One region of the Lysinibacillus sp. FSL L8-0312 genome, then DNA from elsewhere that is predicted to be linked to it. Evidence: predicted binding sites of a transcription regulator. Region 1 holds the regulator's gene; each other region holds the start of a gene.

The links. Region 1 encodes LexA, which represses DNA repair genes until DNA is damaged. Its sites were predicted from a motif close to CGAACATATGTTCG; they were not measured.
Region 2: a site for LexA is predicted at 731-744, ahead of MHI22_RS05170 (YolD-like family protein). Genes of this name have one in related genera too.
Region 3: a site for LexA is predicted at 1,089-1,102, ahead of MHI22_RS18235 (Y-family DNA polymerase). Genes of this name have one in related genera too.

Annotation. Positions count from the first base shown of each region.
Region 1 is NZ_JBBOOV010000001.1:4,472,491-4,477,269, reverse strand. It holds gene def (peptide deformylase) at 1-132, shown strand, start outside; gene MHI22_RS22275 (YneB family resolvase-like protein) at 171-836, opposite strand; gene yneA (cell division suppressor protein YneA) at 833-1,147, opposite strand; gene lexA (transcriptional repressor LexA) at 1,314-1,931, shown strand; gene MHI22_RS22260 (gamma-glutamyl-gamma-aminobutyrate hydrolase family protein) at 2,042-2,764, opposite strand; gene MHI22_RS22255 (prepilin peptidase) at 2,798-3,550, opposite strand; gene MHI22_RS22250 (hypothetical protein) at 3,618-4,307, opposite strand; gene MHI22_RS22245 (PilN domain-containing protein) at 4,304-4,779, opposite strand, start outside.
Region 2 is NZ_JBBOOV010000001.1:1,004,923-1,009,701, reverse strand. It holds gene MHI22_RS05175 (peptidoglycan recognition protein family protein) at 1-663, shown strand, start outside; gene MHI22_RS05170 (YolD-like family protein) at 809-1,126, shown strand; gene MHI22_RS05165 (aconitate hydratase) at 1,119-1,463, shown strand; gene MHI22_RS05160 (hypothetical protein) at 1,488-1,673, opposite strand; gene MHI22_RS05155 (hypothetical protein) at 1,688-2,170, opposite strand; gene MHI22_RS05150 (ParM/StbA family protein) at 2,379-3,239, shown strand; gene MHI22_RS05145 (hypothetical protein) at 3,236-3,499, shown strand; gene MHI22_RS05140 (hypothetical protein) at 4,143-4,475, shown strand.
Region 3 is NZ_JBBOOV010000001.1:3,597,273-3,602,051, forward strand. It holds gene MHI22_RS18225 (GH25 family lysozyme) at 1-707, shown strand, start outside; gene MHI22_RS18230 (hypothetical protein) at 803-1,006, opposite strand; gene MHI22_RS18235 (Y-family DNA polymerase) at 1,179-2,444, shown strand; gene MHI22_RS18240 (DUF5067 domain-containing protein) at 2,541-3,101, opposite strand; gene MHI22_RS18245 (helix-turn-helix domain-containing protein) at 3,178-3,399, opposite strand; gene MHI22_RS18250 (hypothetical protein) at 3,591-3,806, shown strand; gene MHI22_RS18255 (helix-turn-helix domain-containing protein) at 3,834-4,724, shown strand.

The DNA.
Region 1 (4,779 bases):
TATGGGGCGATCGTTGTCCAACATGAAATCGATCATTTAAATGGCATAATGTTTTATGATCGAATAAATAAAGAGTATCCTTTTCAACTACCTACTAACATCATCATCGACAGTTTGGCTTCCTATCAATAGCATTTTTTACTGTGAATAAAAAAGATTAGCAGGCGATATTATTTGCCTGCTAATCTTTCTTGATGTTCTTGGAAGCGACGATGAACAGTCGCTTTACTTACTTCAAAGCCCAACCCTCGAAGCGTGATCGAAATTTCCTCAAAGGTAAATCCACGTTTGCGTAGCTTGACAATTTCATCTACAGGTAGATCCTTTCGCTCCTGCCCATAGGGATTCCCTCGGTTCGATAAATTATTTTCAGGACGATAGCCATTTTCTACAGCGCGTCGCATGCCTCGACGTATTTTAGCATTATGGATTCTTCGTTGATACTCCTCCACGATTGCTAAAATCTCAAGCAGCATCGTGTCCATTTCATTTAGTTGAACGGGTCCTGCATCGCGCATGGAAAAAACATCTGTTGCTGATTTTTGCAATAAATGCAACACAGCCATCCTTGCGTTCCCACGTCCTAATCGTGTTTCATCTTGTACAAAAAGGGCATTAATTCCCTTTTCTTTAATGAAATCAAGCATTTCAAGCAAGCCATCGCGTTCCACATCATAGCCGCTATGCTTATCCTTAAATACACCCTTTACCTCATAGCCTTGCTCTCTAGCGTAGCGCAGCAACTCTTCCTGTTGGCGCTCTAATGAGGAGCTTTGTGTTTCTTTTTCAGTACTTACACGGCAATAGACAACAGCCGACATTTGTTTATTCATCATTGTTCAGTTCTCGCAATTTCGATAGTATGGATGGGATTGGCTTGATCACCCAATACAGGAATAACTAGAGACTTTCCTGCCACAATTTTAATATCTGCTAATTCATTTTCTGTTTTGACCAGCTTAATCCAATCATCTGTACTCATCTTACCACGGTATTGCTCTGCTAACGACCACAAGCTATCCCCATGTTCAATTTGAATTTCTGCGTAATTAACATCTCCTGGATCAGTGATGTAAAGGTATCCTGCAAATAATAGACAAGCTCCTAATAAAATGGAGATATGTGTATTTTTCTTTAACCATGTCATAGTTACAACCCCTTTTCTAGAATGTTTGTTCGGAATGTATGTTCTCATAATAAAGCGAACAAACGTTTTTGTCAAACACTTTTCGAACCTATGTTTGCATACATGTTCGCATTCTGTTATACTATCAAATAAGAAGAATGATATTAGAAAAAAGAGGTGAGCACTCATGAAAAAAGTTTCGAAAAGACAAGAGGACATTTTGGCTTTTATTAAAGAAGAGGTACGAGCTAAGGGATATCCACCATCAGTACGTGAAATCGGGGAAGCAGTCGGACTTGCTTCAAGTTCAACTGTTCATGGTCATTTAGCTCGATTAGAACAAAAGGGCTTTATTCGTCGAGATCCAACAAAGCCACGTGCAATTGAAATTTTAGAGCCTGAAGAGTCTATTCAAAAGCAGCAAGTCATTCATGTACCACTTGTGGGGAAGGTAACTGCTGGTTCCCCAATTACTGCTATTGAAAACATTGAAGAATATTTCCCATTACCAGATACGTATGGCACAAGCGAGGATCAGTTATTCATGCTAGAGATTATGGGGGAATCTATGATTGAAGCAGGAATTTTAGACGGCGATTTAGTTATTGTGAAGCAAAAGGCAACAGCTAATAACGGAGATATTGTTGTAGCCATGACAGCAGAGGATGAAGCAACGGTCAAACGTTTCTTCAAGGAAAAAAATCATTTCCGTTTACAGCCTGAAAACTCATCTATGGAGCCTATTATCGTCGATCAAGTTTCTATTTTAGGACAAGTTGTAGGACTATATCGTCGTGTACATTAATCATTTAAAGTAGGTTTTGAGGATTATGTGTTCCTTCTAAGAGCATGTATCCTCTTTTTTACGCAAAAAAAGAATCCATATATGGTTGGATTCTTTGTACAGTCCCCCTGCTACGCTTCCTTTTTGAATTTTAAGCTAGCTTCAACAAAGGCTGAAAATAATTTTTGTGCAGGCTCATCTCCTGCTATAGCTAGTTCCTCGGGATGCCACTGAACAGCCAAGCAAAATGGCAACTCTTCATGAACAACTGCTTCGATAATGCCATCACTCGATTTTGCTGCTACTTTTAATTTCTCTGCTAATACATTAACTGCCTGATGATGAAATGAATTTACCGCTATTTTCTCTTGTTGTAAAATGGTCGCTAATAAATTCTCCTCCATAATTTGTACATAATGAGTAGCTACAGCTCGAGCAGATTGCTGTACATGCTTGAGCAGCTTAGTACTAAAATGGTCACTATCAATATCCTGAAATAAAGTACCACCTAGTGCTACATTTAGTATTTGAATGCCTCGGCAAATACCCAAAATAGGCATCTTTCGTGTGAATGCCGCTTCAATTAATGCTAACTCTACCGTATCTCTTGCTGGATGAATTTTCCCTAGTTTTGGTGCAGGCTCTGCCCCATACAGAAATGGATGCACGTCATAGCCTCCAGATAACAATAAACCATCTGTAAGGGATAGAATTTGTGTGGCATCCTCCTCTACGCCAAGTGGAATAATAAGCGGAATCCCACCTGCATCAATGATACTTTTACTGTAAGCAGCATTTAATCGAGAGGATAAATCATCTTCCACAAAGGCTGTAATGCCAATAATCGGTTTCACTTGCTTCCCTCCATATGCTTGAAGATTGAACAATTACCAAAAACCTAAATACCAATCGATTAATGAATCCCCATAAAAATAGACAATGATAGCGGCTAATGCAATAGAAGGTCCAAAAGGAATAGGTGTTTTTCTCCCCTGCTTGTTCTTCGTTAACACGACAAGCCCGACAATCATGCCGATAACTGCAGCTATAAATAATGTTAACAGTGTATGCATTGTACCAAGAACAAGTCCAATTAAAAAGAATAATTTAATATCGCCTCCACCCATGCCCCCGTTTGATATCACAGCAATACTATATAATATGCCGAAACCAACGACTGCACCTACAGCACAGTCCCACCAGGGTGTTAATGGCGACAATACTCGTCCAATAATAAGGAAGGGTAAAAAGAATAAAAGCACCTTATTCGGAATCAGCATATAGGCTATATCAGAAACAACAATGATGACTAATAATGAAATAAAAAATAGGGCTACTATAAACTCTATGCTCCAACCAAGCTGCCAATATGCAAAGGCAAACAATAATCCTGTTAATAATTCCATTACTGGATAAATCCAAGCTATTTTATTACCACAGCTCCGACATTTCCCCCCAAAAAACACATAAGATAAAACTGGCACTAAATCAAGCGCCGTCAGTTGCCTTTGACATTTAGTACAATGTGAAGGAGGTTGTACAATCGACTCCTTCTGTGGCACACGTAAGCCTACCACATTATAAAAAGAGCCAAAGACAAGCCCAAATAAAAATAGAAAGATTGTATAAGCCATTTCCAATTTTCTGTCCTCCTAAACTAATAGGCGCCCATACAGATGCAGTATGGAACGCCTATCAATGCAATTATTACTCTCCTTCGTAATAGAACGTCGTCACCTGGACGGTAGCTTGTAAAGTAAGATCCGTATCTTTTTCTAATTGATCCTGCTCTCCAGGCAATTTGAATTCGATAGTATCCGTTTTCATCACACGCTGTAATTGTTCAATTTCCTGTAAAAAGCTCTCTAGAGAATTAAAATCAAGCGCCCCAACCTCTAATATAAAAGTAATCAACTTTAAATTCGATGGTAAGGAATCCTTTGAAATAGATGAAATCGGTGAACTCGTAATCTTGTTATCCTGCTCACCATTAACCTCTTCTTCAGCTTGCTCCAACAGATTAAGGTCTTGCGATACATCTGATTGCGAAACAGCCGCATCATCATTTTGAACTGTTAATGACTTTATGCGTGTTCCTGTCACTTCCTCAATCTCAGCTAAATCTAGTATGATCTTTTCAACAGCTCTTGTTGTAGGTAGCTTCTGTCTTAACGCTAAAACATTGATAGTCGGCTGACCCTGCTCCTTGTCTAATTGAGCTAATTGTTCTTTTACACTAGAAATCTCTTGCTGTATCTGTGATACATGACTCTCTTTTGCTTCTACTTCATTTAATCTTGGTAATAATAAATAATAATAAAGCGCAAATAAAATAGAAACGATTAAAGTCAATAACAAGATAATAGATGAATTTTTACTACTCGTTAATTTATTCATGAGCGTCGTCCTCCAGCTAAATACATAAAGTCGATTGTCGCCGTAATGGACACTGAATAACGTGGTACTTCTTTAAATTTTTGTTCAGGCGTTAATTCCTTCTGTTCGCCAAGCTCTATATCAAAGTTTGACACTGTATTAATTTGTGCGTCTGTAAAAAAACTACTCATTAAAAGTCGCTCTACATATTTCGATATATCGGTCATCGTTTCAAAATCCACTTCAATATTAACTGTATTTTCCCCAAAAACGTAGCTACGCAAGTACGTTTGAGTTGGTAGTAAAGTTTTCGTTTCATCAATTAATGGGGTTACAGGATAAGAAACACCTTGAATATAGGCAACAGATTCCTCCAATGATCCCTGATCAACACTTTGTCTTACATCTAACTCTTGCTGTAATTGTTCAAGCTGTGTCGTTAATGTCTTTTCCTCAGCAGATAAACGTGACAAATCACTTTTAGCTGTAAAAA
Region 2 (4,779 bases), 3.5 Mb from region 1:
GCGCCATATACAATGGTACCTCAATATATCACTGTACACAATACAGCCAATGATGCTACTGCAGCTAACGAAATTTCATACATGATTGGCAATAACAATCAGGTGTCTTACCATGTTGCTGTGGATGATAAAGAAATAATACAGGCAATACCATTTAACCGTAGTGCCTGGCATTGTGGTGATGGTGGAGGTGACAAAGATCCGAACGCACTAAAGAAAGGTAATCGCCTTTCTTTTGGTATAGAAATTTGTTATAGCAAAAGTGGTGGTGTTCGGTATGGAGTGGCTGAAGAAAATGCTGTCCAATATATTGCAGAGCTTTTAAAACAATTTGGATGGGGTATTGACCGAGTGAAGAAGCATCAAGATTGGAACGGTAAATATTGCCCTCACCGAATCTTAAGTGAAGATCGTTGGAGTAGTTTCTTAAAACGAATTGAAGAAGCAATGAAACCAAAAGAATCCGATAAACCAACAGAAAAAGAAGATGACACAATGAAATTCACAAACGAGACAACTAAAGCTGCTGTACGTGATTACCTCAAACAAGCAGTAGATAAAAAGCTTGTTGATAAGTCACACTTGGAAAAATTCGATGCTGGTACGTTAACTGGCGGAGATTTTGAAGGTTTGAAAATTATCATTGCACAACGTAGCATTTAACAACAATCGCCCGTTACCCAATCGGTAATGGGCTTTTTTATTTCCAGATATTACACTTGATAAAACACAAACATTTGTTCTAAAATAATACAAACGAACGTTCTGTTAATGGAGTGTGATTTGTATGTTACATGACCGCGGAAACATGAAGTGGACAGCTATGATGCTACCAGAGCATCTTGTAGAGATTAAGAAGTGGAAAGAGGAACAATTTTACGATAAAAAGCGTGAGTTGACGGAATGGGAGCTTGAAGAAATCGAGCAAACCATCCAGCGAGCGTTTAAACTTAGGAAGTTAGTTAAATTAACACTATGGGAACACAATAAGCTACATGACAAGGTAGGGTTAATAACAGGCGCTGATACGTATAAAAAGGAGTTACTATTAGATACAGAGTTTTCAATAAAACGAATTTCATTCGATCTAATACAAAAAGCATCATTGGTTGACGAGGATGATTAATCCGGAACAGCGTCAATTATTACACAAATTCTTATTATTAGAATTAGCCGTGAAATCATTGCAGATTGATTATCCGCAAGTAGAACAATTTAAAATGAAAGAAGTATTTCTTCCAATCATGGATTCCTTATTAAAGACATTGCGTCATGAGTATTTTGAACTCAAAAGACAACTAGGGCAACAACGTATCCGAGTAGTAGGTTGGACTAATGTAGATGAATATTTCAGTGACGTACAGGTTGCTACAGCAGGGGATGATGTAGTTCTTCGATATGCTAATCAAGCACTTAAAACCAAGGTGGAAAAATTGATAAATGAACATCTAAAAAACGGTTAGGGCTCAGACAAGAGCCCTAAATTGTTAAACTTCTAATTCATCGTGTTCTTTCTTTTTAGGTACTACCTTCATCACCACAGTAATTGCCTCGTCAAATGATTCACCAAACATAAACTTCACAGTTTTAACCACTCGCTCTACCTTTTCGGCAATCCACACGACTATGATCCCACTGCTAAATGTATAACCAACAAAGTCAATTATGTCCACAAGTCATCTCCTTTTTATAATTTTAGTAACCGATAAATCTGCCGTATCTTAACCTGATCTAAGTGTAAAAGATAAGTTGATAAGTACCATTGCATGAACTTCCTATTACTCAGTGTCACACGAATAAGAACAGCAGCAGTGGTGGTTGGTGTTATATCTAGTGCAAAAGCTAATACACTCAATTGGTCGTAGTCTCTCTGTTTAAATTTGATCGTTACTTTACCTTTATCAGCATGAACGGTTATCTTTAATTTCGGTCTTTCTGGGTAACCTAACGTGATGGTGTTCTTCCAACGATAATCTCTCCGAAACCACTTTCTTATTTCTTCTACAATGATTTCTGACACAGCACCAGTATTACATAATCTTTCTGCTACATCTTTAACAGGTTCATCACAGATTTCAGCAAATCGATATAATGTGGTCTTGAGACTTTCTGAGATAGTGGGTTTCACATCAACTTTTTTATCTGAGCGAGTGATTCTCCTGTTCCCCATCGAAATTTCCCCTCCTCCCCATACCTTTTTGAACCTTATCCCTAGGAATTAATCCTAACCATAATTGATTCCTAGACTTAATGTAGGTATACGTGGTAGGGAAGTGTAAAAGAACCACAGTAAAAATATTTATTACAATTGTAATAATCAGAGTCTTTGAGTTATAAAATGTACTACATTTGTAATACAAAAACGAAAGGGGATTTTATTGAATAGAATAATTTTGGGAATCGATGCAGGGAATCACAAAGCGAAGGTAGTAGGACCATTTGGAGTCGATTCATTTAAAACGAATATCTGCGATTGGTTTGAGCGTGATGTTGAGGAGTCATTTGGTCCTGATGATATGGAGTTTGAGATAGGTGGTCGCAAAGGGTATGCTGGTACAATCGCGCAGTTTGAAGATGAATTCGGGGATGGTACCAGGTACGGAGATAGCAAGGCCCATGAAGATACTAAAATCAGAGTCTTACTAGCAATTCACCGTTATTTAAGCCGTTACTGTCCACACATTGAACAAGTAAGCTTTGTTACAGGCCAGCCGATTAAACGGCATAAGCAAGCTGAGAAGGAATCAATTATAGCCATGCTAAAAGGACAATATGAAATAAAGGTTAATGGGAAGATTAGAAAAGTCCTCATAGATCAAGTGGCCGTGGCTCCTGAAGGTAGTGGGGCTTTTTGGGCGCAACCAAGTGATGGAGTTATCAGAGTGATTGATATAGGAAGTGGAACTGTTAATGCTGCTACTATTATTGATAAGAGACATATTAATAAAGCCAGCACAACTTTTAATTTCGGGGTTGAGACTGTGGCTGATAAAGATGATGTCCAGAAGATAGCTCGGGGAATAATACGTAATACAACTAAGCTAAAGTGGAGTAAAAATGACAAGATACTTATTTGCGGAGGTATTACAGAAGGAATAACACCATATATAATAGAACATTACATTAATGCAGAAATCATTAATCCAACAATACAGCGTGGAAATGGGGTGACTACTTTACACCCTGTCTTTGCAAATGCAGTTGGATTTTATGCAATAGCAAAGGGGGCATTTGGGTGAGTAATGAAAGCAGGAAGAACAAACCTGTTAGTTTTAACATCAAAGATGAACACGACCTTGCACTATTAAATCATGCAGAACAAACAAACCCGTTGACTGGTAAACCGCGTAACTTCAGTAAGTATGTAAAAAGATTGATTGAGGAAGATATGAAACGGCCACTCAAAAGCGAAATAAGGATAGATCGAAATGAACCTATCATTAATGAAGAAGAAACGTACTCCATTGAAACTAAAGAGGCCATGAACAGTTTTATTTAAAATACTAAAAGTCACTCAACGTATTAATGTGTTGAGTGACTTTTGTTTTAAAAAAGGTTATTTAATTAAACATGTATATATTTTATAGCCATCGATTAATTTTTAATGAAAAATCAAATACTGAAGTATGGACATCGAGACATTACAACTTTTAGCTATTTATTATTTTGACCGGATCCGTACAAGATGTGTATTTTTAAAGATTTATTCTTATATGGAGGAGGAAGGGAATTTTGCTTTTTATGGACTATATAAATGTAAGAGAAGAATCGTGGTAAAAAAAGTAATATTGACACCTAATGGGAAATTAATTGGGGTCTTTTCACTTTGAAAACAAGAAAATTGTCGAACTGTGTAAGAACTGTACAAATATTTTTTGATTGGGTGCTAAACCCATTTAAAAACAATGTTGACAGTGCTACCATAAAAGTAACAGGCGAAAGAAGAACTTTTGTTCTGAAATCTGTAACGGAGATGATAAATATAAAAAGAGGAAAAATAAAAAAACACACCTCAAGCTGGAACTTGAGATGTGGAAAATTACGAGTGACATTCACTTTCATTCACTCACTAACCAAAATTAATTATAACCAAAAACAATTGTGATTAAAAGTGAATGTCCTCATTTAACGGAGGGTAAAATATGGAAAAAACAAAAGAAGTTGATTTTAATGAAATTATAGATGAACGTATACATAAAGTTGCATTTGGTAAATGTGTTAATGACCCTGAGTACCAATCCGCTCATTCAAAGACAATCGCTCTAATGGATAGATTGAGGGAAGTATTGTCTCATGAAGAACAAAGGAATTTATTAAATGAATTGGAAAGTGCATTGTATATAGTTGAGTCGATTTTTTTAGAATATGCTTACCATCAAGGTCTAGAAGATAGCCAAATAATTTATAAAGTAATGAACGTACTTGAAATTAATGTTGCAATGAAAAGAAAAAATGAATTAAGTAACCCGTGTTAATTAAAAAAAATCACTCCCTAAATGAGTAGTGATTTTTATACACCTGCCATATAATAGTAATTGCTAACTAATAAAGTGGGGTACAATCTCTTAAAAACGGTAGTACCCCACTTTTACCCCAATTGAATTACTTTAATAAACCCTTATTACTAACATCGATTTGAGGATATATTCGAGAATTACTTCAAACCTGCCATACTCCAAAATTAAAGAACCTTAATTAAAAACCTGGCATTTATGAGCACAGTATTTTTAGGTAAGCCTAGAAATGCTTACCTATCAAGGGTTATGAGGTGTAACTTAT
Region 3 (4,779 bases), 880 kb from region 1:
TGGCCATCATTCGTACACAGTACGGTACAAGCACTATAGACCGCAAGTATCAACAAAATATCGAAGGTTGTAAAAAATATAAAATTCCCTTTGGCGTTTATATTTACGTGACATTTAAAAATGCTACGGAAGCATTGGCACAAGCGAAAGATTTTTACAATCGAGCACAAGGTCATAAACCACTTTTTTACGTTGTTGACGTTGAAGAGGCTTTCGGAGCAAGTATACAAAATATCGTACAAGGCACACAGACGTTCATTGATTATTTAAAGGCAAAAGGCGTTAAAATCGGACTATACACTGGCCACCATTTTTATAAGCCGTACAAAATGGATACAGTCAAAGGCTACGATTTTTTATGGATTCCACGATATAGTGGCACAAGTGCACCTGGTAAAAAGCCTAATTTTTCATGTGATCTATGGCAGTATACAGACAAAGGTAATGTTCAAGGGATTAAAGGTAATGTGGATTTGAATTTAGTAAATGGTTCCAAACCTTTATCTTGGTTTACTAATAATGAGGGCAAGCATGAAGTGGCTCAAACTACAGAAGCGAAAGTAATGCTAAATGATGCCAAGTCCATCCCTGCAATCATTCAAGACGGAAGAACGTATGTACAAGTACGAGAGCTTGCAGATTTGTTAGGATTGAAGATAGTCTATAACGACGAGAGCGAAATAACGAAATTGTATGAAGTAAAATGATTAATGCCCAGGTACTCATTATTTTGAGTCTGGGCTTTTTTTATTTCCACAAATTAATTACTTAATAAAATACAAACCAAAATAAACCAAGACAGCTACATGCCATCTTGGTTTATTTTCATTTCTAATAATTCTTGTTTACGTTCTAACATTAATTCCGTGAGCTCGTCTAAATCTTCCTCCAAGGCGTGGTTTCTTATAAAGCTACGTGCTCCAGATCGTGCACTAAGATATTTAGCACGTTCTTTATTCTTCGCTTGCCAACGCTTATTCGCCTCAGTCTGCGGATTCTTCTTCATTAAATCCTCCTTTTTTAATATACTACGATGATCTTTAAAAGGAAGTGCCTGGATTTTTCCATAATTTACATTTGATAAAACGCAAACGTTTGTTCTAATATGTATACAAACAAACGTTCTTACTTAGAATAAGTAAATAAAAAATTACGAGACGCAATGGGAGGAAACTACGATGAGAGAAAACTACGATGGAATGCCAGATAGACCGATCATTTGCATCGATATGAAAAGTTTCTATGCCAGCTGTATCGCCATGCTCGAAGGGTTAGACATTTTAAAAGACCCAATAGCAGTCGTTGGTAACTTTAATCAACCTGGTAGTGTAGTACTTGCAGCATCCCCAGTAATGAAAGAACAATTCAAAATAAAAACAGGCAACAGACGTTACGAAATACCGAAGCATCCTGATATTAAGTTGTTTGAGCCTAAAATGAGTTTCTTTATTCAAATGTCGATGACCATCACACAACTAATCGCTAATTATGTACCTGTGGATGCCATACATGTGTACAGCATAGACGAGAGCTTTGTTGATCTAACTGGCACTGAAAAACTTTGGGGCACAGCTGAGGAAACAGCAAAGGAAATACAGCAAGCCATACTTGACCAATTTAATGTACCTAGCGCTGTAGGTATGGGACCAAATATGTTGATGGCCAAATTAGCACTTGATATTGAGGCAAAGAAAACTGGATTTGCTAAATGGACATATGAAGATATTCCCCAGAAGCTTTGGCCTGTTCGACCCCTTTCTGAAATGTGGGGAATCGGTAAGCAGATGGAGGCAAAGTTAAATGCAATGGGTATTCAAACGGTCGGTGGTTTAGCGAATGCTGATTTAGATGAATTAGAAAAGAAATTTGGCATAATGGGCAATCAACTCTATTACCACGCATGGGGAATAGATCTATCCAAATTAGGGGAGCCGTTAATAGCAAATGGAGCGTTAAGTTTTGGGAAGGGCCAAATGCTGATGAGGGATTATCACACACGTAAAGAAATCTCTGTAGTGCTCCTCGAAATGTGCGAAGATGTCATGAAACGTGCGAGGGATGCTGGATTTGTTGGGCGTACTATCAGTTTAGGCTTATCATACAGTCACAATGCAATGACTAAAGGGTTTCATCGTTCAAGGACTATCTCAAATCCGACAAATGAAACACTCGAAATATATAAAGTCTGCATTGAATTACTCGATGAACATTTTGCTGGTGAACCAGCTCGGCAACTATCTGTCCGTATATCCAACTTAGATCGAGAGCAAAGTATCCAATTAGATTTATTCGATGATCGAAAACCGCAACGACAGCTGATTGGTCCAACGATGGACGCAATACGCAATCGTTTTGGTGCTACAGCTTTATTACGTGCTGTTTCGTTTACAGATGCAGGTACAGCTATCAGCCGTGATCGATTAGTTGGTGGGCATTTAGCATAAGTTGAATACTTCAATCATTTAAGTAATGAACAGGTGCTCGAATGAGGCCTGTTTTTTGTTCAAAAAAAGCCACTCGATTGAGTGACCTACTTTTCATTACTTTACTTCAAAATCCTGACGACCTAATTCTTTACCACCAACACCTTGATTAGCTACTAAGGTTACAGGTGTTTCTAAATCATCTAATTCATAAGCAATGGCATTTTCAACAGTACCATCTTTTTTAATTGTTTCTAATTGAGTATCTAAAAATTTATCATCAGGAAGCATACCTACTTCTAATTCGTTTACAGAATTTGGGTTATTATCTTGGATTGCTGTAAATACAACTGTCCAAGCTGTTGTAGGATCAATGTCTTTGTCACTTAGATTTGTAGTGTTATACCAAATAGCAAATACAGGTTTTTCACCATATTCATTTCCAGTATCACCAACAGGGATTACTTTTGTTTGAGTAATATTTATTTTTAAATCTACTAATTTTGCTTCATTATCTTTAAAATAAATATCTTCACTTTTTGCTTCTTCTTCTATTTTGTCAGTAGTTACAGGTGTTTGAACATCCCCTTTTTGTGGTTCTTCTTTAGCTTTTTCTTCTCCACAACCAACCAACCCTAAACATAATACTAATGCAGCGCTAAAAATTATTTTTTTCATTGTACATAATCCTCCCTCTATATTTCCATTTTAGGAAATTTCGCAAAGAAAGTATACAAAAAACAGACAACCGTGACTAGTTATCTGTTTTTTTGAATTGAATGATCTCAGAAATATCCTCAATGTTTAGGGCATCGGCTATTTTCTCAAGTGCATTCTTATTTATACGAATTGTTTTATCATTTACTAATTCACTTATGGTACGAGGATTTAAACTTGTTCGCTCCACAAGTTTTTTTTGATCCCAGCCTCGTTTTTTTAATATTTCTCCTAGATTAGATCTTAATTCAACGCCCAATTTTATTCACCAACTTTCATGTCATTATGTTACTTTTATTATAAACCATAATTTACTTAAAAGAAATTAAATGTTGACATTTTACTTAAACGAAATTATGATTTACTTAATCGAAATAAATAGAGATGCATTTATTTTTTTAATTATTGATTTCTTTTAAGTAAATCGAGTGAAGAAAGGGTGATACCAAAATGCATATTTACGTAATCCATCTAAGTACAAAAAACGGAAACAAAAGCAAAGGTACAGCGATAGTAGTAGACATAGGTTATAAAAAATTAGAACGTGCCCAAAGTGTTTTAAAGAAAATTGGATTTGAAATGGTTGATGAAACTAATTTCAAAAAGATGACAGAGACAGGTAGTGAGCAAAAGGCTCAAATTGTTAAAGTTTATTTTTATGACTAGGAACAACAGGTAGTGAGGTGAATAACGGTGGCATTTGAATATTTAGCAGCATACACAACATTCGATTCAGTAGCAGATATGGATAAAAGTGTGGATGACCATATAGCAGCACACTACTATGATTTAACAGAATCAGAACGTGTCATCGTTTTTGCATTAGCTAGTCGTTCATTAGCACATCCTGGTGCTTGTCACTTAAAAGCTGAAACGATAGCCGAGCAAACAAGAACATCTAGAAGCACAGTAATGCGCGCTATAAAGAAACTTGTTGAGTTAAACATCATCGAGAAAGTTAAGCAAACAAAACTTAATGGAATCAAAGGAGCTAGCATTTATCGCATTTTACCCTACAGTGATACATCGAGTTTGAAACATCGAGAGAGAGTCGATGGTGCTAGTAATGACGCGGTTTGTCCTCCGCAATCTGAAAACCAAGCATCTAAATCTTTTAATCTTTTAAGTTCTAAACAAGCAAATAATATTATGAGTCTTGGCAATGAATTAGCTTTGCAAGCTGAAAAGAAAAAGGAATACATGAACGAGTACCAAAAGATGCTGTTCGATTTCATGCACTCGCTGCCATTAGTCGATGAATTGAAAGACCAATTACACAAATGCATATTAGCAACAAAAATGAACGATATACATGATTTTGTGAACGCTAAGGACGTTTTAGCTAACATTATCCGTGATATTGCGAACGGTACATTAACTATTGCTAGTACATTAAGAGCCGTATTTGTAGGGGCGTTTAATAAGGCTGTAGAGCGTTCTAGTATGAAGAAATATAAATCATCATCTATAGAAGAAACTCCTGTTAAAAAACGTCCAGTGCCTTTCTATAACTGGCTGAATGAGCGTGATAGCCGTCCACAATCAATAAGTACTGCCTCATTGGATAACTGGTTGGAATGGTAATTTTTATGCCCATTCGTATACCCGATACTGTGCTTGATTAAATGCCACCCGAGTA